3 regions of the Hoeflea prorocentri genome follow, and region 2 is predicted to be linked to each of the others. Evidence: riboswitches for the same ligand, from Rfam matches in the RefSeq annotation. Region 2 holds a riboswitch; each other region holds the start of a gene.
What was found. A riboswitch is a leader RNA that binds a small molecule or an ion and turns the genes downstream of it on or off. The one in region 2 is predicted to bind thiamine pyrophosphate.
Positions count from the first base shown of each region.

Region 1: it holds a riboswitch for thiamine pyrophosphate, as region 2 does, so the genes downstream of both, thiB (thiamine ABC transporter substrate binding subunit) here and thiC (phosphomethylpyrimidine synthase ThiC) in region 2, are expected to answer to the same signal.
Region 3: it holds a riboswitch for thiamine pyrophosphate, as region 2 does, so the genes downstream of both, thiD (bifunctional hydroxymethylpyrimidine kinase/phosphomethylpyrimidine kinase) here and thiC (phosphomethylpyrimidine synthase ThiC) in region 2, are expected to answer to the same signal.

Region 1 covers NZ_JAPJZI010000002.1:186,263-193,506, reverse strand. Annotated here, with positions in the region: gene OQ273_RS22480 (ABC-F family ATP-binding cassette domain-containing protein) at 1-1,496, opposite strand, end outside; gene OQ273_RS22475 (thiamine diphosphokinase) at 1,500-2,153, opposite strand; TPP riboswitch at 2,218-2,327, shown strand; gene thiB (thiamine ABC transporter substrate binding subunit) at 2,363-3,379, shown strand; gene thiP (thiamine/thiamine pyrophosphate ABC transporter permease) at 3,387-5,018, shown strand; gene OQ273_RS22460 (thiamine ABC transporter ATP-binding protein) at 5,015-5,731, shown strand; gene OQ273_RS22455 (M48 family metalloprotease) at 5,826-7,244, shown strand, end outside.
Region 2 covers NZ_JAPJZI010000001.1:2,223,353-2,230,596, reverse strand. Annotated here, with positions in the region: gene OQ273_RS10530 (DNA alkylation repair protein) at 1-657, opposite strand, end outside; gene OQ273_RS10525 (DUF2189 domain-containing protein) at 876-1,694, shown strand; gene deoD (purine-nucleoside phosphorylase) at 1,731-2,438, opposite strand; gene thiC (phosphomethylpyrimidine synthase ThiC) at 2,542-4,350, opposite strand; TPP riboswitch at 4,426-4,546, opposite strand; gene OQ273_RS10510 (tellurite resistance TerB family protein) at 4,686-5,417, opposite strand; gene OQ273_RS10505 (P-II family nitrogen regulator) at 5,551-5,874, opposite strand; gene OQ273_RS10500 (sodium-dependent bicarbonate transport family permease) at 5,877-6,824, opposite strand; gene OQ273_RS10495 (hydrogen peroxide-inducible genes activator) at 7,141-7,244, shown strand, end outside.
Region 3 covers NZ_JAPJZI010000002.1:124,236-131,479, reverse strand. Annotated here, with positions in the region: gene OQ273_RS22215 (alpha-2-macroglobulin family protein) at 1-2,461, opposite strand, end outside; TPP riboswitch at 2,577-2,666, shown strand; gene thiD (bifunctional hydroxymethylpyrimidine kinase/phosphomethylpyrimidine kinase) at 2,662-3,504, shown strand; gene OQ273_RS22205 (Ldh family oxidoreductase) at 3,501-4,493, opposite strand; gene OQ273_RS22200 (oxidoreductase) at 4,496-6,478, opposite strand; gene OQ273_RS22195 (oxidoreductase) at 6,475-7,244, opposite strand, start outside.

The DNA.
Region 1 (7,244 bases), on a different contig from region 2:
CCGCGCTGGGCCAGCATATCGCTGTAACCGCCCGCATAGATGATCCACTGCCCATCGGGCGTGGCCGGATTGCGCGGTGCAATGACGGAGGTCACGGTGCGATCGAGAAAATCACGGTCATGGCTTACCAGAATGACGGTGCCGGAAAAGGACGAGACGATTTCCTGCAGCAGATCGAGCGTCTCCATGTCGAGATCGTTGGTCGGCTCGTCCAGAACAATGAAATTGCTGGGTTTTGCAAGATTGCGCGCCAGGATCAGGCGCGCCCTTTCGCCGCCGGAAAGCTCACGGATTGGCGTGCGCGCCTGTTCGGGCTGAAACAGGAAATCCTTCATATAGCCGGTGACATGACGCTGGCGCCCATCGACTTCCAGTGAGTTGCCACGACCCCCGGTCAGGAAATGCTCCAGCGTTTCGTTCGGGTCCAGCTCGGTGCGTTTTTGATCAAGTGTGGAGATTTCGAGATTGGCACCGAGCCGCATATGACCGCTGTCGGGTGCAAGCCCACCGGTCAAAAGCTTCAGGAGCGTCGTTTTTCCCGCCCCGTTTGGTCCCACGAGGCCGATACGGTCGCCCCGGGCAATGCGGATGGAAAAGTCGGTGACAATCTCCCGTCCGCCGAACGCCTTGCCGATGCCTTCGGCCTCGACAACCAGCTTTCCGGATTCTCGCGCCGCCGCCGCACTCGCATCGATGCCACCCACCGGACCACGGTGCGCACGCAGACGGGAACGCATATCCTTCAATTCGGAAAGACGCCTGACATTGCGCTTGCGTCGCGCCGTCACACCGTAACGCAGCCAGTGTTCCTCCCGCACGATCGCACGGCCAAGCTTGTGCTGATCCCGCTCCTCTTCCTCCAGCACCTGGTCGCGCCAGGCCTCAAAGGCGCCAAATCCTTCGTCGAGACGGCGGGTTTGACCCCGGTCCAGCCAAACGGTTGCGCGGGACACATTTTCAAGGAACCGCCGGTCGTGGGAGATCAATACCAATGCGCTGCGGCTTCGCTTCAACTCTCCCTCGAGCCATTCGATCGCCGGAAGGTCGAGATGATTGGTCGGCTCATCCAGCAAGAGAATATCCGGCTCGGGAGCGAGCACCCGGGCAAGAGCGGCACGGCGCGCCTCGCCGCCGGAAAGCCTTTGAGGATCTTCATCGCCGGAGAGCCCGAGATGTTCCAGCAGATAGCTGACACGATGCGGATCGTCACCTGGCCCAAGGCCGGCTTCGGCATAGTCTCGCACGCTCTTGAACACGTCAAAATCCGGCGCCTGTTCCAGATAGCGGACCGTTGCGGAAGGATGCCTGAACACCTCGCCCGATTGCGGCTCGACCATGCCGGCGGCAATCTTCATTAATGTCGACTTGCCCGATCCGTTGCGGCCGACAAGGCAAATACGATCTCCGGGAAGAATCTGCAGATTCGCGCCGGCCAGCAGCGGCGTACCGCCGAAGGTCAGCTCAATCCCGTCGAGTTTGAGGATCGGCGGCGCCATGCTTCAGGTGCCTGACAGATCGAATGGCCGGGCAAGCAGCAGTGCAGTGCCCGAGCCAAGGCGAACCGATACCGGCCCCTCGGTAACATTGGAGATCGTGCGCGAAGATCCGAACGGCAGATGGAACTCTTTCAGCGGATAGCGCACCCCCTCTACATCAAGTGAAGAGACATCGGAAAAGTTGAGGATCGAGAACATCGAGGCTGGCGGCAGGTCGATTGTCTGGCTGCCCGGACCAAGCGTCCAACCTTCTTCAACGCCGGATGTCAGCAGCACATCGGTGCCTTCCGATTTCAACCGGCAGGCCAGAGCCATATGGAAGAAGGCATGATCGCTGCGCTCACCGCCGAGCGCGCCGGCCAGAATGATCCTGTTGGCGCCGAGCGCGAGTGCCTCGTCAACGGCGATTTCGCCGTCGGTGGCATTCTTTTCCGCCGGAAAGTCCTTTCGCGGCGTTCCAGGCCAGTTTTGCTGCAGGGATGCGGGCGAGGAATCAAAATCACCGACCCACAATTCCGGTTGCACTGAAAGGTCGTGGGCATGAAACATGCCGCCATCGGCGGCGATCACCCGTGCGCCGTCAATCTGGCCGCGCAGACGCGCCGTCTTCTCAAGGCTGCCGCCCAGCAGGATCAAAAATGTCGTCTTCTGCGTCATTGACCGATGCACATAGCAGCTTTTGCCGCACTTGCCAGCGCCGATAAGCCGGACTATGACGGTTCTTGCTCTAACGGGGTGCCGACCGCGGCTGCGGTTTGCTGAGAGGCTGAAAGCCAACCCGAAGAACCTGATCCGGCTTGTACCGGCGGAGGGATTAGACGCATCAAAGCGCCTTTTTCCCGCAAACACAGATGAAGGAGGCGCATATGCCCGTAAAGACCCGTATTTTGTCCGCAGCCTTGTCACTCGCGGCCGGCCTGGTCCTCGCACCAGCGGCCATGGCGAACGACCGCGAATTGACCGTCTACACTTATGACAGTTTCGTTGCCGAATGGGGACCGGGGCCGGTGGTCAAGAAGGCCTTTGAAGAAAACTGCAACTGCACACTCAACTGGGTCGGCATTGCCGACGGCGTTGCCCTGCTCAACCGGCTCAAGCTTGAAGGCGAAGGCACAAAAGCCGACATCGTGCTCGGCCTCGATACCAACCTTGTCACCGAAGCCAAGGAAACCGGCCTCTTCGAGCCCAGCGGTATCGATCAATCGAATGTCGATGTGCCGGGCAGCTGGTCCGACGATGTCTTTGTTCCCTATGACTTCGGTTATTTTGCCGTCGTCTACGATACCGAAGCGATCGAAACGCCGCCCGCAAGCCTGAAGGCGCTTGTCGAAGGCGATCCGGCGCTCAAGATCGCCATCCAGGACCCGCGCACCTCGACACCGGGGCTCGGCCTGCTTTTGTGGATGAAATCGGTCTATGGAGACGACGCGCCCAAGGCGTGGGAGACATTCAAAGACCGTGTTTTGACGGTTACGCCGGGCTGGTCGGAAGCCTATGGCCTCTTCACCAACGGCGAAGTGCCGATGGTCCTGTCCTATACGACGTCGCCCGCCTACCACATGATCGCGGAGGAAAGCGACCGCTATCAGGCGGCCCGTTTCAACGAGGGGCACTACATGCAGATCGAGGTGGCCGGTCTGGTCAAATCGTCACAGCAAAAAGACCTGGCCCGTGAATTCCTTGCATTCATGACCGGACCCGGTTTCCAGAACGCCATTCCGACAACCAACTGGATGTATCCGGCAGGCAAACTGTCCGAGCCTCTTCCCGCTGCATTTGAGGAACTGGTGAAGCCGGGAAAGACGCTGCTCTTTTCTTCCGAGGAAGTCTCGCAAAACCGCAAGGCCTGGGTCGATGAATGGCTCGCCGTCATGAGCGACTGACCGAACCATGCTGGGCAGGCGGCAAACGGTCACCGGGATAGGCGCAGGCATATTCGTGCTTTGCGTCATGGCCGGAGTGATCGGCGCCGCCGTACTGGCTCTTATGGGCGCTGCCGCGACCTTCGAAACCACGGGCAGCGCCCTGTTTAGCAGCTATATCTGGAAGGTCACCCAATTCACGCTTCTTCAGGCATGCCTGTCGACTGTGCTGTCCGTCGGCCTGGCAATCCCGCTGGCCCGCGCCCTTGCCCGCCGACAAAGCTTTCCCGGTCGCCGCTGGCTGGTGCGTCTGCTGGCCGTGCCAATCGGCCTTCCACCCATCGTTGCGGCACTTGGCATCATCGAGATCTGGGGCCGGCAGGGCATTATCAACTCGGCGCTGCTGTCTGCCGGCATGTCCGAGCCGGTATCGATCTACGGGCTAGCCGGCATATTGATTGCCCATGTCTTTTTCAACATGCCGCTCGCAACACGCCTGCTTCTTGCCCAGCTCGACCGTGTGCCGCCGGAATACTGGCGCAATGCCAGCCAGCTTGGCCTTGGTTCCTGGACGGTTTTTCGGCTGATAGAGTGGCCTTTCATGCGCAGCAACCTTGCGCCGGTTTGCGGCCTTATCTTCATGCTTTGTGTCACCAGCTTTACCTTGGTGCTGCTGCTCGGCGGCGGACCGGCCGCCACCACCATCGAAGTGGCGATCTATCAGGCGCTGCGGTTTGATTTCGATCCGCAACGCGCCGTCGCACTCGCGCTCATCCAGCTCACCCTGACTTCGGTTTTGTTGGCAATGCTCGCATTGATGGGCGGCTCCCCGAGCGAAGGCGGAACCTCCGGTCAGGCGTCGCAGCGTTTCCCCGCGAAGGGTTCAGCCTCTTTGATCACCGATTTTTCCCTGATCTGCGTATCGGCATTGTTTCTCTTGTCGCCCCTGGTATCTGTCGCTGTCTCGGGACTGCTGGCCGATTTCACCCAGCTGCTGAACGAGGCAATCGTCTGGCGCGCCATCGCGACCAGCCTGGCGATTGCACTTGCCGCGGCCCTTATCTCGATTACCATGGGCCTTTGCCTGATACGGGCGCGCTATGCGGCGCTGCCATTTGCATCCCGGCATGCCTGGGCGCGCCTGTTCCGTTTTTCAACAACCGGTGCATCCAGCCTTGTTCTTCTTGTTCCGCCGATCGTTCTGGGCGCCGGCTGGTTTGTCCTGTTGCGCAGCCATGTCGATGTCTTTGCGATGGCGCCGGTGATTGTCATTGCCGTCAATGCCCTCATGGCCCTGCCATTTGTCATGCGGGTGCTTGAACCCGCTCACACCACACATATGGCGCGTACCGCAAAACTGGTGCAATCACTCGGTATTGCCGGGATCAACCGTCTCGTTCTTGTCGACTGGCCGGGCCTGCGCCGATCTCTGCTTCTGGCAATGGCCTTCGCCATGGCCCTGTCGCTCGGCGATCTGGGAGCGATCGCGCTGTTCGGCAGCCAGGATGTCATTACCCTTCCCTATCTTTTGCTCCAGCGTATGGGCAGCTACCGCACAAGCGATGCGGCGGGGCTGGCGCTCCTGCTCGGTCTTGTGTGCCTTGTCCTCATGATCCTTGCAGACCGCGGGCGCACGAACAGCCACGGGTCCGAACTATGATCGGGCAGTCCGTATCCCTGAAGGCAGCAACGCTGGAACGCGACGGACATCGCATGGTTTTCGACGCCGACATCGCGCCTGGAAAAATTGCCGCGCTCATAGGGCCGTCCGGCGCCGGCAAGACAACGCTTCTCAATCTCATTGCCGGTTTTGAGCGTATTGAAGAAGGCGCGATACGCATCGGCGAAGCCGATATGTCGAAAACCGATCCGGCGGACCGTCCCGTCTCGATGGTCTTTCAGGAAAACAACCTTTTTTCCCACCTCGATATCGCCACCAATGTCCTTTTGGGGATCAGACCGCGGCTATCGGCTGACACGGGTGATCTGGCAACCGTCTCCGCTGCGCTGGAGCGTGTCGGACTGACCGGTTTCGAACGGCGCATGCCCGGCACCTTGTCCGGCGGAGAACGCCAGCGGGTCGCCATTGCGCGGGCGCTCGTCAGGCGTCGGCCTGTGCTCCTGCTGGACGAACCTTTTGCCGCGCTCGGGCCTCGATTACGCCGCGATATGCTGCTATTGGTGAAACAATTGCAGATCGAAACCGGGATGACCGTTTTGATTGTTACCCACCAGCCGCAAGAGGCGGCCGACATTGCAGATGAAATCATATTTCTGGACGCAGGCAAATCCGTTGCGGCGGGCCCGGCGGAAGGTTTTTTCAAGCGCAAGGACATTCCCGGACTGTCCGACTATCTTGGCCACGGAGAATGATGGTATCGACACTATGGCACCAGCATTCAAATTGGGGCATTGGTTATGCTCCATGAACCCATGAGGCGCTGATCCGATCGCATACCTGTCTCAAATAGAAGGATCTTCGAGCACAACGCCGAGGCGCCAGTCGCGTGGGCGGCTTGCAGTGCGGGCCGCCTGCATCGCCGGGCTGTGCCTGTTGCTGGCCGGCTGCCAATCGCTTCTCAATGAAACCTATTCCTCCCCGGTGGGTCCTTCCGACAACCCGCAAACGGTCGGCCGTCTGGAAAAGAACGATCCGCGTGCCCGCCTTGGCGCCCGCGAACATCCCCGGATTGTGGCAAGTTATGGCGGTGAATACAGCGATCCCCAGGTCGAGCGGCTGCTTGCCCGCATCGTCGGCGCGCTGACACTGGCTTCGGAAAACCCGAAACAGACCTACCGCATCACGATCCTCAACTCGCCATCGGTCAATGCCTTCGCCTTGCCGGGCGGATACCTCTATGTGACACGCGGCCTGCTGGCGCTCGCCAATGATTCCTCCGAGGTCGCGGCGGTCATAGCGCATGAAATGGCCCATGTTACGGCCAATCACGGCCTGCAAAGGCAACGTGCCGAGGAAGCCGAGGCGATTGCCGGCCGCGTTGCCAACGAAATCCTGTCGGATGAGATCGACGGGCGTCAGGTGACGGCCCGCAGCAAACTGCGCCTTGCCGCTTTCTCCCGCCAACAGGAATTGCAGGCCGACGTCATTGGCGTGCGCATGCTTGGTGAAGCCGGCTTTGATCCCTACGCCGCCGCCCGGTTCCTGCAATCCATGGAAGCCTACAGCCGTTTCCGGGCCGGAGACGCCGACGCCTCGGACCAGAGCCTGGACTTTCTGTCCACCCACCCCGATGCCCCAAAAAGGCTTGAGCTGGCAAATCGACATGCCCGTGCGTTCGGGCCGCCGGGAACAGGCACGCGCGACCGCGACATGTATCTGAAAGGCATCAACGGGCTGCTTTACGGGGATAGCCCGAATGAAGGCTATGTCAGAGGCCTGACCTTCCTGCATCCAAATCTCGGCATCCGCTTCAGCGTGCCGGAAGGCTTCCAGATCGACAACACCGCGCAGGCCGTCCTGGCCACCGGTCCCGGCGATGTGGCCATCCGGTTCGACGGTGTCACGGACCGCCGGCGCACCGCACTGACCAACTACATCACAAGCGGCTGGGTGAGCGGGCTTATTCCTTCAACCGTACGTTCGGCGAAAATCAACGGCCTCGACGCCGCAACGGCGCGCGCTTCGGCGGACAAGTGGGATTTCGATGTCACGGTTATTCGTGTCAAAAACCGTATCTATCGGCTTTTGACCGCTGCGCCGAAGGGGAGCAGATCCCTTGAAACCACAGCCCGGCTTGTGCGCGATTCGTTCCGCAAACTGTCCTTGGCGGAGGTTGCCGCTTTGAAACCGCTGCGCATTCGCACGGAAACCGTCAAAGCGGGCGATACCGTCACGAGCCTTGCCGGAAAAATGCGCGGCACCAAT
Region 2 (7,244 bases):
CGGGTGGTCCTTGGAGATGTCATTGAGATTATTGGCAACGGACCGGCGCACATAGTCCGACGGATCATCTTTCAGCGTTTCAAGAATAGGCAGGAGCGGCGAGGGGTCTTTCACGAAGGCATTGAGCCGCATGCCCCATGGCAGGCGCGGGCGGATGCCTTCGCTGGCCAGCCGCCGGACATGGTAGTTGCTGTCCTCCGACCAGTTCCGTATATGGCCGAGCGCCCGCTCAGGCTCGCTTGCCAGGAAGGGTCTGACTGCAAACTCCGCACTCATCCGTTTGGTCATCTCGCGCAGGACATCCATACTGTAATCAAAGTCGTGAAGTCCGGCGCTGGCGACATAGTCGCACATCGGCATGATTGCCCAGCCGCGTATGCCTTGATCATCCATTCCCAGTTCTGACAGATCAACATCGTCTTGCGGGTGAAGTGCGCTGGTCAGGATGGTGCAAGCCTGCCTGAAATCATCGGGAAGACAATCCTCCAACGCTGCAAGAATGTGCGCCGAGCGCTGCTTGAATTCCAGCTCTTCAAGGCCGTTTACGGCCTGGTCCGCAAAGCGCTCGGCGTTAAAGCCCGCATGCCGCTTGGCCAGGTGTTTGCCCATCGTCATGATCAGGTCGGCGTTAAAGAGGTTTTTGATCGGTTCGGCCATTGCAAAGCACTCCATAGATGATGCAGCGGAGTAAATCATAAGGCTCCTGACAACTTTCTGTCAGGAGTTCCGGGGCGCGCTTCCCGACATCGTGATGCGACAATCGGGCACAGGCCGATATATTGAATAGCAAGCCGGTTGCCGCGCGTGACCGCCCTTTGCGCCTGACTGTGACGCCGCGCCGCAACCATCCGGAATCCGATCGAGGAGGAATGGTTATGGGAAATGCGCAGACGCTTACGGATGCGGACACTACGATAGACCATCCGCAAATTCGCAAGATCAGCTATGCCGATGTCATCGATGCGCTTTGGCTTGGCCTGGAGGATTTCAGGCAAAAGCCGTCGCATTACGTTTTTATGTGCCTGATTTATCCCGTCGTCGGTATCGTCATTTTGACCTGGGCATCCGGGGGTAATGCCCTGCAACTCGTCTATCCGATGATGGCGGGTTTTGCCCTTCTGGGGCCGTTTGCGGCCATCGGGCTCTATGAGATAAGCCGGCGGCGTGAGTTGGACATGGACGCATCATGGCGTCATGCGTTTGAGGTGCTGCGTGCGCCCTCGCTGCGATCCATTCTGGCTGTCGGCGGCATGCTGGTGGTCCTGTTCGTCGTTTGGATGTATGCCGCGCAGGCCATCTATCAGAGTATCTTCGGGGCGACGGCCCCGGCGTCCGCGGCTGCCTTTTTGGGTGATGTGCTGACGACGCCCCAGGGATGGGCGCTGATCCTTGTCGGAAATGCTGCCGGCTTCGTCTTCGCGGTGATCGCCTTGTGTATCAGCGTGGTTGCCTTTCCACTGCTTCTGGACCGCAATATCGGAGCGCACGTGGCGGTTGAGACGTCGATGCGTGCGGTTGCCGCCAATCCCTTGCCGATGATTCTGTGGGGGCTGATCGTGGCGGTTGCCCTTTTGATCGCCTCGATACTGTTTCTCATCGGCCTTGCGATCGTAATGCCAATTCTCGGCCACGCGACCTGGCACCTTTACAGAAGGGTCGTGGAGCCCGCCGCCGGACAAGAGCGCGCGGCCTGACGCAAGTCGGGTAGAACCGGTTGCAGTTCGGTCGGACTAGCGCGTTCCGACGGTCAACGCCATTTCAACCATGGAATCGAGCGTTGATTGACGGTCCTCCGGAGTTATTTCCTCACCAGTCACGAGGCAGTCCGACACGGTGCATATCGCAAGGGCGCGCGCCTTGAAGCGCGCCGCCAGCGTGTAGATCGTGTAGGCCTCCATCTCCACCGCCAGCACATTGTGCGCGGCAACCGTTTCAAAGACCTTTTTCGGATCGCCGCCATAAAACATGTCGGAAGACAGAAGGCCGCCGACATGGGATTCCAGCATTTGACCCGTTGCGTATTCATCTGCCGCTCTCAGCAGTTCAAAATCAGCAAAGGGGGCGTAGGTGAATGGGGCAAAGGTGGGCTTATACATCGCGCTATCGGTGGACACGGCCGCTCCAAGGACAATATCCCGCACCTTTACGCGCGTTGAAAGACCTCCGCAGGTGCCCACCCTGATCAATGTCTTCGCACCGTAAACGTCAAGGAGTTCGTGGACATAGATGCCGGTCGAAGGTTGCCCCATGCCGGTTGCCTGAACGCTGACCGGAACGCCTTGCCATTTCCCGGTAAAGCCCAGGCAGTTGCGCACGCCATTGACCTGGCGCGGGCCTTCCAGGAAGTTTTCGGCAATCCATTTGGCACGCAGCGGATCGCCCGGCAAAAGGATCACCTCGGCGTAGTCGCCTTTCTCGGCTTCATTGTGCGGTGTCATCTCGTACTCCCCTCAAAATCCCGCCCGGAAGAACGGGTGCAGGACGGCTCGAAATCTAGTTGAACCGCCCTGCGTCCGCAAGTTGGGCCGACGTGCGCGAAGTCTACGTTTCGGCGGCTTCGTCGCGCTTCATGTAGAGGTCGCCGCCGTCTCGATACTTGGCGGCCATCGCGGCCATGCCCTCCTTCTGCGCTTCGCTGCGGATGTCGTGAGAAATGCGCATGGAGCAGAATTTGGGACCGCACATCGAACAGAAATGCGCCACCTTGTGCGCCTCTTTCGGCAGGGTCTGGTCGTGAAAATCACGTGCCGTTTCCGGGTCGAGCGCCAGGTTGAACTGATCTTCCCAGCGGAATTCGAACCGTGCGCGCGACAGTGCATCGTCCCGTACCTGCGCGGCGGGATGCCCCTTGGCAAGATCGGCGGCGTGCGCGGCGATCTTGTATGTGATGACGCCGGTCTTCACGTCGTCGCGGTCCGGCAGGCCGAGATGTTCCTTCGGCGTCACATAACAAAGCATTGCCGTGCCGAACCATCCGATCATCGCGGCCCCGATACCGGACGTGATGTGGTCATAGCCGGGGGCGATATCCGTCGTCAGCGGCCCGAGTGTATAGAACGGTGCTTCTCCGCAGGTCTCCAATTGCTTGTCCATATTGGCCTTGATCTTATGCATCGGGACGTGGCCCGGACCCTCGATCATCACCTGGCAGTCCTTGTCCCAGGCAATACGGGTCAGTTCACCCAATGTCTCCAATTCGGCAAACTGTGCCGCATCATTGGCATCTGCGATCGAGCCTGGACGCAGCCCGTCGCCAAGCGAAAACGAGACGTCATAGGCACGGCAGATGTCGCAGATGTCCTCGAAGTGTTCGTAGAGGAAGCTTTCCTGGTGGTGATGCAGGCACCATTTGGCCATGATCGAGCCGCCGCGGGAGACAATGCCCGTGGTGCGCTCCGCAGTCAGCGGGACGTAGTGCAGGCGCACGCCCGCGTGGATGGTGAAGTAATCCACCCCCTGTTCCGCCTGTTCGATCAGCGTGTCGCGAAATACCTCCCAGTTCAGGTCCTCGGCTATGCCATTGACCTTCTCCAGGGCCTGATAGATTGGAACGCTCCCGATCGGGACAGGCGAATTGCGGATAATCCATTCGCGTATGTTGTGGATGTTGCGGCCGGTGGACAGATCCATGACCGTGTCAGCGCCCCAGCGTATCGCCCAAACCATCTTGTCGACCTCGTCGGCCATCGACGAGGTGACGGCTGAGTTGCCGATATTGGCGTTGATCTTGACCAGGAAATTGCGACCGATGATCATCGGTTCGCTTTCCGGGTGATTGATGTTGGCCGGTATGATGGCGCGGCCCCGGGCCACCTCGTTGCGCACGAATTCCGGTGTGACATGGTCGGGTATGGCGGCGCCGTGGCTGTTGCCATCCCGCGCGATCCCGCGCCGCAATTCGTCGCGGCCAAGGTTCTCCCTTATTGCGATGAACTCCATTTCCGGTGTGATGACGCCGGCGCGCGCATAGGCAAGTTGGGTGACGGCACGTCCGTCAACGGCCCGCAAGGGGGAGTGGCGGACGGGAAATTCCGGTGTCAGCCGGTCGCCGGAAACAAAGCCATTGTCTTCCGGCTTCGTGTTCCGTCCATGATAGCTTTCAACATCCGCGCGCGCCTTGATCCATGTCTCGCGAAGGCGCGGCAGCCCGGCGCCGATGTCAGTTTCGATGTTGCCGTCCGTGTAGGGACCTGAACTGTCATAGACTCTGACCGGGGGCTCGCCAGCGGTCGGGTGCAGTGCGATCTCGCGGAGCGGAACGCGGATTTGCTCATGTAACGTACCGGCGGAATAGATCTTGCGCGAGGCGGGCAGCGGCCCGTGTGTGATATTGGGTGTTTCGGCGTTCATTTGAATCTCCCGTGGTTGGGGATCCAAGTTTCGGCACGGCAATGGGATACGAAAGAACACATTCGGCCTGAAACGGCCTATGCGGCTGTACCATCCCTACGCCAGCGTTAACTGGATCAGGTTCTACGGGTCGCCGCGCTGCGCTGACGCGCTATCGGCCTCTCAGCTCCTTGTCGGAGCTCCCCGGGTTTCACGCCTGCCATTAAGACGGGGCATTTACGATTCTGTCAAGACGGGTTTGTTGCGGTCAAAAAAGTAGGCGACCGGCCGGAGCCGGTCGCCATGAGCGCCATTCCTATCAAAGGCGATTCGATGTCGGAATGCGCTCGACCGGATCAGGCTGCCTCGTGGGCCGGGCGCGACAACTGCTCTTCAAGATGCAGGACAAGGTCGCGCGGCAGCGCCAGTGCTTTGACAAGCGCCTGCAGATAACTCAGATCGTCTGGATTGTCGGTATCCAGTACCATTCTCGAAACGAGATAAATCTCGCTGGCCTGTCCCAGCCCGTTTGCATAGCCGGCAATGGTGTCCACGTCCGGCGGTTCGCTCAACGTATCGAAGATCAGCATATTTGACTGCTCATCGAGCTGCATTGTTGCAATGGCATCCTTGATCGTCTTGCGTTCATCCGCGTCGATATGGCCGTCCGCGTTTGCGGCGGTAATGATGGCTTTGACCAGCGCGAACTGGAACGGCGTGCCGTCCGCTCCCGTCGACGTTTCCGGATCGAATTGGGACAGCGAACGTTTGTCCGCAATCGGTGCTGCTGGCGCGGGTGCGCCGGCCTGCGACGAACGCGTTTTATCCTGCCAGTTGCTGAAGGCCCGGAAGGTGATCGCCGCCAGAGCTGCGCCACCGCCGATCGCGGCGGCTCCGCCGGCATATTTTGCGGCTTTCTTGCGCATCTTCTTGTTTCCGGCAAGCAGCCCGATGAGGCCGCCGGCTGCCAAGCCGCCGCCAAGCCCTGCCGGGTTGAGAAGCTGTGCGACCGGGCTTGCTGACGTGTCGGCTTTTTCGCCGGACTGGCCACCGCCCAGAAACTGGCCGAGAAGTTGGTTGATGGTCATGGCATCGGGTCTCCGGTTTCCTCGCATCTACGAATGAAACCATGAGGTGATGTCGGCGACGGCGGAATTCCAATCGAAACTGATGCGCGGACCAATCGAAAGCCTCTATTGCTGATCCCGCAGCGATAGCCGACTATCCGGCCTGATCTTTTTGGGCGCGGACCAGATCCACATCGCTCACCGTCACCAGAAGGCCGTATTCGTCGATCAGCGGCTCCAAAGCCTGAAGCAGATGGTCCGTGGTTGCATCGTCAAGGATCGTCGTAAAGACGACCTTGCTTCCTGCGCCACCGGTGACCTGATCATCAAACCATCGTCCGCGCGAGCCTTCCCCACCTTGCGTGCGTTGGACCGTATATCCGTCAGCCTCCACACCCTCGGCCACTTCGCGCAAGCGCCGCAGGAGAGGGGTATCGACGAGGATCTCAATTTTTTTACGGGGAGATTTCGTTACCATAATCAGACCATCAGTTTTGCGAGCTGCGTGTAAAGTGGAATGCCGATCGTGATGTTAAACGGAAACGTCACGGCGAGCGACAGCGAAAGATAAAGGCCGGCATCCGCTTTTGGCAGGGCAAGCCGCATTGCCGCAGGCACCGCGATGTATGAGGCACTGGCGGCAAGGATCGCGAGCGCGGTGGTTGTGCCCACGTCGAGGCCGATCATGGCGCCGACGATACAGCCGATGGTTCCGTTGACGATGGGGAATATGATGGCAAGCAGGACAAGGCGGGCCGTCAGGCTGCGCGCATGGCTGATTCTGCGCGCCGCAATCAGTCCCATATCGAGAAGGAACAGGCACAGGAGACCGTTGAAGCCGGTTTCGAAAACCGGAGCGATGGGTTCGAAACCCTCCTTGCCGATGACGAGGCCGATGATGAAGCTGCCGGTCAAAAGGACCACCGACCCGTTCAGCAGCGTCTCGCGCATAAGTTCCTGTCCGGACTGCATTTTCATGCCGTTTCCACCTCGGGCCAGAAACAGTCCGACGATGATAGCAGGTGTCTCCATGAGCGCCAGCACCGCAATCATGTAGCCTGCTGGCGGCATGCCGCTGTCGGTCAGAATCTGGTTGCCGGCTATGAAGGTGACGACACTGACGGAGCCGTAATGCGCCGCGACTGCGGCGGCATTGGTGGAATCAAGGCGGCCGAACGAGCGAAGCACCGCGAAGGCGCCGACGGGTATGAGACAACTGAGCACCAGGCCTGCCGTGGCGGCAAGCAGCAGGTCGATGGTGAATCCATTGCCTGCGACGAGGATGCCGCCCTTCAATCCGATGGCGCACATCAGGTAGAGCGACAGCGCCTTCGACATCGGTTCGGGAAATGCGAGATCGGACCGGGCAAACGCTGCAAGCGCGCCCAGCACGAAAAACAGTATGACGGGGGAGAAGAGCGTTTCCATGTCAAAGCCCCCAGGTCATGCCGTGAACTGTGCACGGCAGTGCGCATACGGGTTCGGGGACGGCGTCATTTATGCCCTGACTGGGCGGACAGGTATTTGAGATCATGGTTCGGCTCCGGGAGAATGATCGGCGGCGCGTTATTGACCCAAATGCCCTAAGAGCCAAATTGTAAATTATGTAATTCCTGATAGTTTTTCTCTATCATAGGGTTTTGCGCTGGCGACGGTGCGGATCCGCACTCAAATATATGCGCAGCAGACGCCACAATCCGCCGCTGCAGCCCGGTACTCCGATCCACAGGACCAAACAGACACGATGACTACGCTTCGCCAGCTCAGATATCTCGTCGCACTTTCTGAAGAGCTGCACTTCCGGCGGGCAGCCGAGCGTATGTATGTCACGCAGCCGACACTCAGTGC
Region 3 (7,244 bases), on a different contig from region 2:
GCCTGACACGCATCGTACCGGTTTTCTCAACCGCCCGGCCGCCACCCTCGCGTAGCCGCACCGTCAGGTCGGCTTCCAGTGGATGGGTTGTCGCCGGCAAGGTGCGTAGGGAGAGATCAACCGTGCTCTTGCCTTGTGCATTGAGCAGCGGAACGCTCGCAATGTCGAGTTGGCTCTCCACCGCCGCTTCATCCGCGAGACCGAACACATAGCCCGGGAAAGAAGGCCGGGTGCGCACCGATTTCAGTTTCAGCTCCGCATCGGCGGACAATCCGGCTGCCGGCGCACCGTAGAGGAAACGGCCATCGATTTCCGCCTGCTCGGTTCCACCGACCGCCAGCGGAGCCTTGGGCAGCACAAGATCGACAGCGATCCGGTCAGGCCGGAAATCCTCAACCAGAAACCGCGTTTCGCTCAGCGCCGCGCCGCCGTTCCCCGCAACGGAGCGGATGGTCCAGGCGCCCTGCATGGCATTGGCCGGCAAATCGAGATCGAGCTGATAGCCGCCCGCCGGGCCGCCGGTTCGCACACTGCGCCGGTCCTCCTTGCCGTCAGGCCGCACGACGGTGAAGGTCAGCGGCAGGTTAGCGACCGCGAGCGCCGCATCATCGCGCAACAGCGCCGACAGGTGCACCGTCTCGCCGGCGCGGTAAATGCCGCGATCCAGCCATGCATAGACATCCAGCGGCCCGGGCGCGGCGCGTCCCGAGACTCCGCGGTCGGACAGGTCAAACCCGGCACGCGAAAGGTCGAGGAAGACAAAGTCGCCATCCTCGCCGGTAACGGTCACGACAGCCGGCTCCAACCCCGCCTTGCCGCGCATGAGACCGGCGGCAAAATGCGCCCGCCCGTCACTGTCCGTTGTAGCCTGCCCCAATATCTCGTTGTTGCGCGCCAGAAGCGTCAGTTCCGCATTCGCGCGTGGTTTCGCCGTGTCGAGCGAGCGGGCAAAGACATGCAGTCCGTCACTTCCGGAAAAGGTCGAAAGGCCGATATCGGACACCACCAGCCATTGGGTGGCGCGGCTTTGCCAATTATCGAGACGTTCACCCGCGACACGCGCCGTTATCACGTAGACACCCGGCTTACGCTCCGGCAGCGCCTCGTCGACCGGGAAGCTCGTTATCGTTTCGCGGTTAAGTTCGTTTCCGGTCTCCAGCGTGCCCTGCCAGACCTTCTCTCCGAGTTCGTCGCGGATCGTGTCCTCGTCATAGGCGTCGAGTTGGCGCAGGAACCGTGACTTGGCCATGACGGGCGCAAGCGAGCGGTCACCGATGCGGTAAAGTTCAAGCTCCACCGCGTCCGCATTGATGCTGACCACCGGAACCCCCTTGCGCCCGGCGCCCGGAAGAACGAACCGGTCGCCATCAAACCGCACGCTCGGCGAGCGGTCGCGCACATAGGCGCTGATGGTCACCGGCGCCTCGAGAATCTCGCCGATTTCCGCCGGCAGTCCGGACCGCAGGGTCAGCCGGTAGGTTTTGCCGTGTTCGAGGCCGCCGGCGCAGATTTCCTGACCCTTGGCCGTCACGTCACCGGCCGCACGTCCATCAATGCTCACATAGGACGCGTAGTCGACGCCGGTCGGCATCAAGGGGTCGGAAAAGCGCACGCAAAGCCGCGCTGTGGCGCTATCGGCATCAACCGTATGCTCAACGACGCGGAAGCCCTTTCTCGAACGCAGGTCCTGAAAATCAGCCCGCACACGCGGCGAATCCACCAGCGCAAGGCTCTCCTTGTAGGCCTCAAGCGCGGGCCGGAACTGCTGCCGAACCTCAAGCGCCTTGGCGAGCAGATCAAGCGCCTGAGCCCGCTGCGGCGCCGTGCGCGACAGCTCATAGGCATTCAGCGCCGCTGACGATGCGGTGCGCTGCATGGAATAGTCATTCTGACTGCCGGCATAGAGCGTATTGAGCGCCGCGTGGGAAAGGTTCAGCCAGAGATCGACATCGCCCGGATCGATGCCTATCGCGCGGCCAAACGCATCAACCGCGAAAGCCGGATCGCCGGCTGCAAGCGCGTTCCGACCCGCCGCAACAGTGGCCGCCAGACCGGTTTCCCCGTCGCGCCGCGCCGTCAGCTCCGATTTCTTCTGAGACGCTTCCGTGTAAAGGCCCCGGCCAAGGAAAGAAAGATCGGAAGGCGCGCCAAGGTCAGCGCCGTCGGTCCCTGTGACAACCTTGCCCGCGACTGCGCCTTCAAAGGGCTCAAGCCGATTGAAATCGGATTTCAGGAAACACCACTGCGCCTTGGTGTTGAAAGTGAAAGCACGGCAATCGCCGTCGGAAAGACAGATGGATTTGCACTCATCCAGCGTCACATCCTTTTCGGCCCGCAAATCGAACCCGTAATAGTCGGCATTATCGACCGTCTCGATCCGGCGTGTATCCGACGCCAGCGCGGTTCCCGCGACCGCGATGCCGGCAATAAGAACGGCAATGGTTCCAAGGCGCTTGAACATCTCACTCTCCCATCAAGGATGTTCTGCAACCAACGCAGGAAACTGCGAAGATTTCAAGACAGGCGAACGAAGAAAGCCCTTCTTCCTTGACATCGCGGCCGCGGCAGGGTGGATTGAAATGGAACCGGGGTGCCGCAAGGCTGAGATCAAACCCGTTGAACCTGCTTCGGATAATGCCGGCGAAGGGAGTTGAACCGCCCATGACTGTTGCGAATATTCTGGCTATTGCCGGCTCCGATCCGTCCGGCGGCGCCGGCATCCAGGCCGACCTGAAGACAATTCAGGCCAATGGCGGCTACGGCATGGCCGTCATCACGGCGCTCACGGCCCAGAACACAAAGGGCGTTTCCGGCATTCACGAGGTTCCCGCCGCTTTCGTCGAACAGCAAATCATGACCATCCTCAAGGATATCCGTATCGACGCGATCAAGATCGGCATGCTGGCAAAAGCCGACATCATCCGCGCGGTCGCCGGATGTCTCGACCACCTGACCGGCGTGCCGGTTGTCCTTGATCCTGTTTGTGTCGCCACAAGCGGTGCGAGATTGATTGCCCCTGACGCCATCGACGCAATGAAAACAGAGCTTTTGCCGAAGGCAGACATTCTGACGCCGAATATCCCGGAGGCCGGAGAACTTTTGAACCGCATCGCGCCGCGAGACCGGAACGACATGGAGCAAGCGGCAAAACGGCTTTTGAAACTCGGGCCAAACGCGGTGTTGCTGAAAGGCGGCCATCTCAAGGGAAACATCTGCAGCGATGTTCTCGCCGGCTCGGAAGGTCTTTCCTGGTTCGAAGACGCACGGATCGCCACGCCAAACACCCACGGAACCGGCTGCACCCTGTCGTCCGCAATTGCAACGCAGCTTCCGGTCAAGACAGCCCTGTCGGAAGCCGTGGGCGCGGCCCGGGACTATCTTCGCGGCGCAATCATGCACGGCCATATGCTATCCGTCGGCCGAGGCCATGGCCCGGTTTGTCACGGTTGGCGGCAGCGACAGTCAGGAGACACGCATGACGCCGCAAGCACTGAAGATGCCTAATCTGCCGTAAGCGCACGAAGGCGCTCGATCGCGCGGTCATCGACTTCAATTCCGCCGCAGAGCGTGTGTGCCCTGTTTTCAGCCTTGGCGAGGCCCGGTATATGAACGCCGTAATCCTTCCCGAGGCGCTGGATCTGCACGCTCATCCGCTTGGGAAAATCCGGATCGATTACGGCCGGATCAATCGCAAGAACAAACAGGCCCGATGCCGGGCACTGATCACCTTCAAACACGGACGGCGCATCGAGCGACCAGTTGGCGCCGGTCAGACCTGCCGCCAGAACCTCTACCATCAGCGCCATATTCGCGCCCCGCGAACCACCATAGGAAAGCAGCGTGCCCATAAGCGCAGCCTTAGGGTCCGTCGTCGGCTTGCCGTCCCTGTCGAGAGCCCAGCCGGCGGGGATTGCCTCGCCCCGTTCGGCAGCCTCGCGAATATTAACATAGGCCGTGGCGCTGGAGGATTGATCGATTAACAAAGGCGGCCCGTCAGCCTGTGGTGTCGAAAACGCCATCGGATTGGTGCAAAAGACCGGCTTGGTCGAGCCGGACCCGGCGAGCAGCGGCGGTCCGTTGGTGGCGGCAAGACAGACCAGACCGGCATTCGAAAGCCGCAATGCATAGGTGCCGAGCGAACCGCACGTCGTCGCGTTGTTCTGCAGCACGGCGCACATGCCGAGCTCCTTTGCCCGCGACACCAGACGGTCAATGACCATATCGAAACCCGTCTGCGGCAGGCCGCCCTTGCCGTCGATACGGATCATAGTCGGAGCCGGGTCGCTTATCTCCGGCTCGGCCGCGCCGTCGATGCGGCCTGCTTCAAGACCGTCAATATAATCAAAGACATGCGCAACGCCGACGCTGTGCTGGCCAAGCTCTTCGCTGAACACGGTCTGGCGCGAAAGCGCAGCCGCAGCCTTGCGCGAAAACCCCACTGCGGTCAGCACTTCGACGAGCAAGCGCTCCAAATCATCCGTCGTCATCATCATGTCTATATCTCCAGCGCCACCCGCCGCCCATCGTGGATCGCATAGGGCGCCTGCCGGGCCGCAACGCCATCGCCGATGGCCGTGAAAGCAATGCCGCGTTCTGCAAGCTCACACGCCAGCGAATCGAATGCCACATTGGTTGTCGCGGTGACCAAGGTGTCCGCTTCGATCATCCGCTCTTCACCGGTTAGCAGGGACACGACCCGCGCGCCGCCCGCTGTCCATTCAAGGATCGCGCTTTCGACGATGAACTCAGCGCCCAAACGGCTCAAGGCGCGCCGCAGCGGGAAATCGGCGGCTGTGCGCTGCAGCTCCTTGCCGATCAGCGCATCCGGCGTGACCATCGTGACGTCATGACCATCTTCAGCCAATTTCCAGGCCGTACCGCAACCTTTCCAGTTGCCGCCCTCGTCGAGAACGATGACGCGTTTGCCCGGCCGGGCCTCGCCGGCCATCACGGCTTCGGCGGAAAAGACATTGCCGCTTGCCAGGCCGGGCAGGTCGTCGAACTGCGGCAGTGCCTTCTGGAAACCGGTGTCGGCGGGCAGCGAGCCCGTGGCAAGAATGACTGTATCAGCTCCATGCGCGGCCACGTCATCTGCCTCGACAAAGCTGTTGAGGCGCACATTAACACCAAGCTTCGCCAGTTGCCGCTCATACCAGGCGATCAGATCGGCGATCTGCGCCCGGCGCGGTTGCTTCCCGGCAAGCGCGAAGGCACCGCCGAGCCGGTGACCCGCCTCCGCAAGCACAACTTGGTGGCCACGCTCAGCGGCAACGCGGGCGGCTTCGAGACCCGCCGGGCCGCCGCCGACAACCAGCACATTTTTCGGTGTTTCTGTCGGGCTGAACCGGTCACCGCCCCATTCCCATTCACGCCCGGCAGACGGGTTGACGACGCAGGATATCCAGTAGTCGCGCGATCGCCGCCCCCAGCACATCTGGTTGCAGGACAGACAACCGCGAATGTCCTCCGGGCGACCCTCTTCAGCCTTGGCGGCGAGATGCGGATCGGCGATCTGCCCGCGCACGATAGAGACGAGATCGCTCAGACCTTCGCCCAAAACGGTTTCGGCATTTTCCGGCGTACGGATATGGGCCTCGGCGGTCACCAGCGCATGGCTGACCGAAGCCTTCAGGATTTGCGACAGATCAGTCCCCATCTTTTCCGGATAGAGGAAGGTCGGCATCAGCTTGTAGAAATCGAAATAACCGCCGACGCCGCAGGTCACATAGTCAACGTCCTGCGTCCGGTCGTGCAGCGCCACGATCTCGGCAATCGATTCACGCGACAGCATCACATCCACGTCGGGCTCGTCGCTGACGGCGAGACCGACAATGAAATCCTCTCCGCACAGGCGGCGGATACGGTCGATGATTTCGCGCGAAATCCGTGTGCGGTTTTCAAGGCTGCCGCCCCATCGATCGTCACGCCGGTTCGACCAGGGGGTCCAGAACTGATCGATGAAACTATGATAAGCGGCCCATACCTCGACACCGTCAAATCCGGCTTCCTTGCAACGGCGGGCCGCCTGGACAAAACCGTCGATGGTTTCCTCGATTTCCAGCCCGGTCATCGTGTGGCTGCCATCGCTGTCATGGTAGCTCGGCCGTCCCGACGGCGACCAGTTGGCGTGAAAAGAATTGTCGGCATCGCCATGCTGGCCGACATGATAAAGCTGCTGGATGGCGACCGCCCCGTTGTCCTTGATCGCCTCGGTCACCTTGCGAAAAAGCGGAATGATACTGTCGTCGCTGTGACGGAAATTGCCGCGTGTCAGAACGGCTGCCGCATGCACCGGCATCGGCTCGACCACGATCATCCCCGCCCCGCCGATCGCCCGCTCCCGATAATATTCTGTATGCCGCGCCACAGGGTAGCCGTCCTCAGCCATGTTGGTTGTGTGGGCGCCGAAGACGATCCGGTTGCGCAAAGTCTTGTGGCGCAGTTGCGCCGGCTTGAAGATATGACGGAACGCGCTCAAAGGTCTTTCACCAGCCGCAAGGCGTCATAGATGGCGGCATGGGTGTTGCGGGCAGACACCGCATCGCCGATCCGGAAAAGCTGGAAGACACCATCCCTGTTGCGTTGCAACGCCTGCGGCCGCCCGCCGATCAGCGCGTCATAGTCCACTGCACCAAGGTTCGAGCTCATCGGCTTGAGCTCAAAATAGAGTTCGTCCAGTGGCAACGTGCCATAATTGAGCACCACCTGATCGTACAGTGCCTCATCGGTATGATCAGAATAATCCGTACCGATCAGCGCGGTCAGCTTGTTGCCCTCGCGGCGCACATCCAGAAGCCGGCGGGTCACCGTGAATGTCACGTCCTTGTCCTGCAGGGCGCGCATATAGGGCACGAGATTCATACCCATAATATCGGGGGCGAACACCCGGTCCGGCGTCATGATTTCGACCGTCGACCCGGCCTCGGCGGCGATTTCGGCGGCCTGAAGTCCCGGATGATCGCCGCTTTCATCATAAATCAGAACGCTGCCGGCCGGTTTGACATCGCCGGAAATCAAATCCCAGCTTGTCACGACATTGGCCTTTTCACCCGCCTGCTCGAAAAGCTGCGTATTGGGCATACCGCCGGTGGCCATGATCACGACATCAGGGTTTTCCGCGGTGATGTGATCGGCCTCGGCCCATGTGTTGAAATGGAAGACGACACCCCGCGCGGAGCACTGGGCCATGCGCCAGTCGATGATAGAGATCATCTCCCGCCGTCTTGGCGATCGCGCGGTCAGCC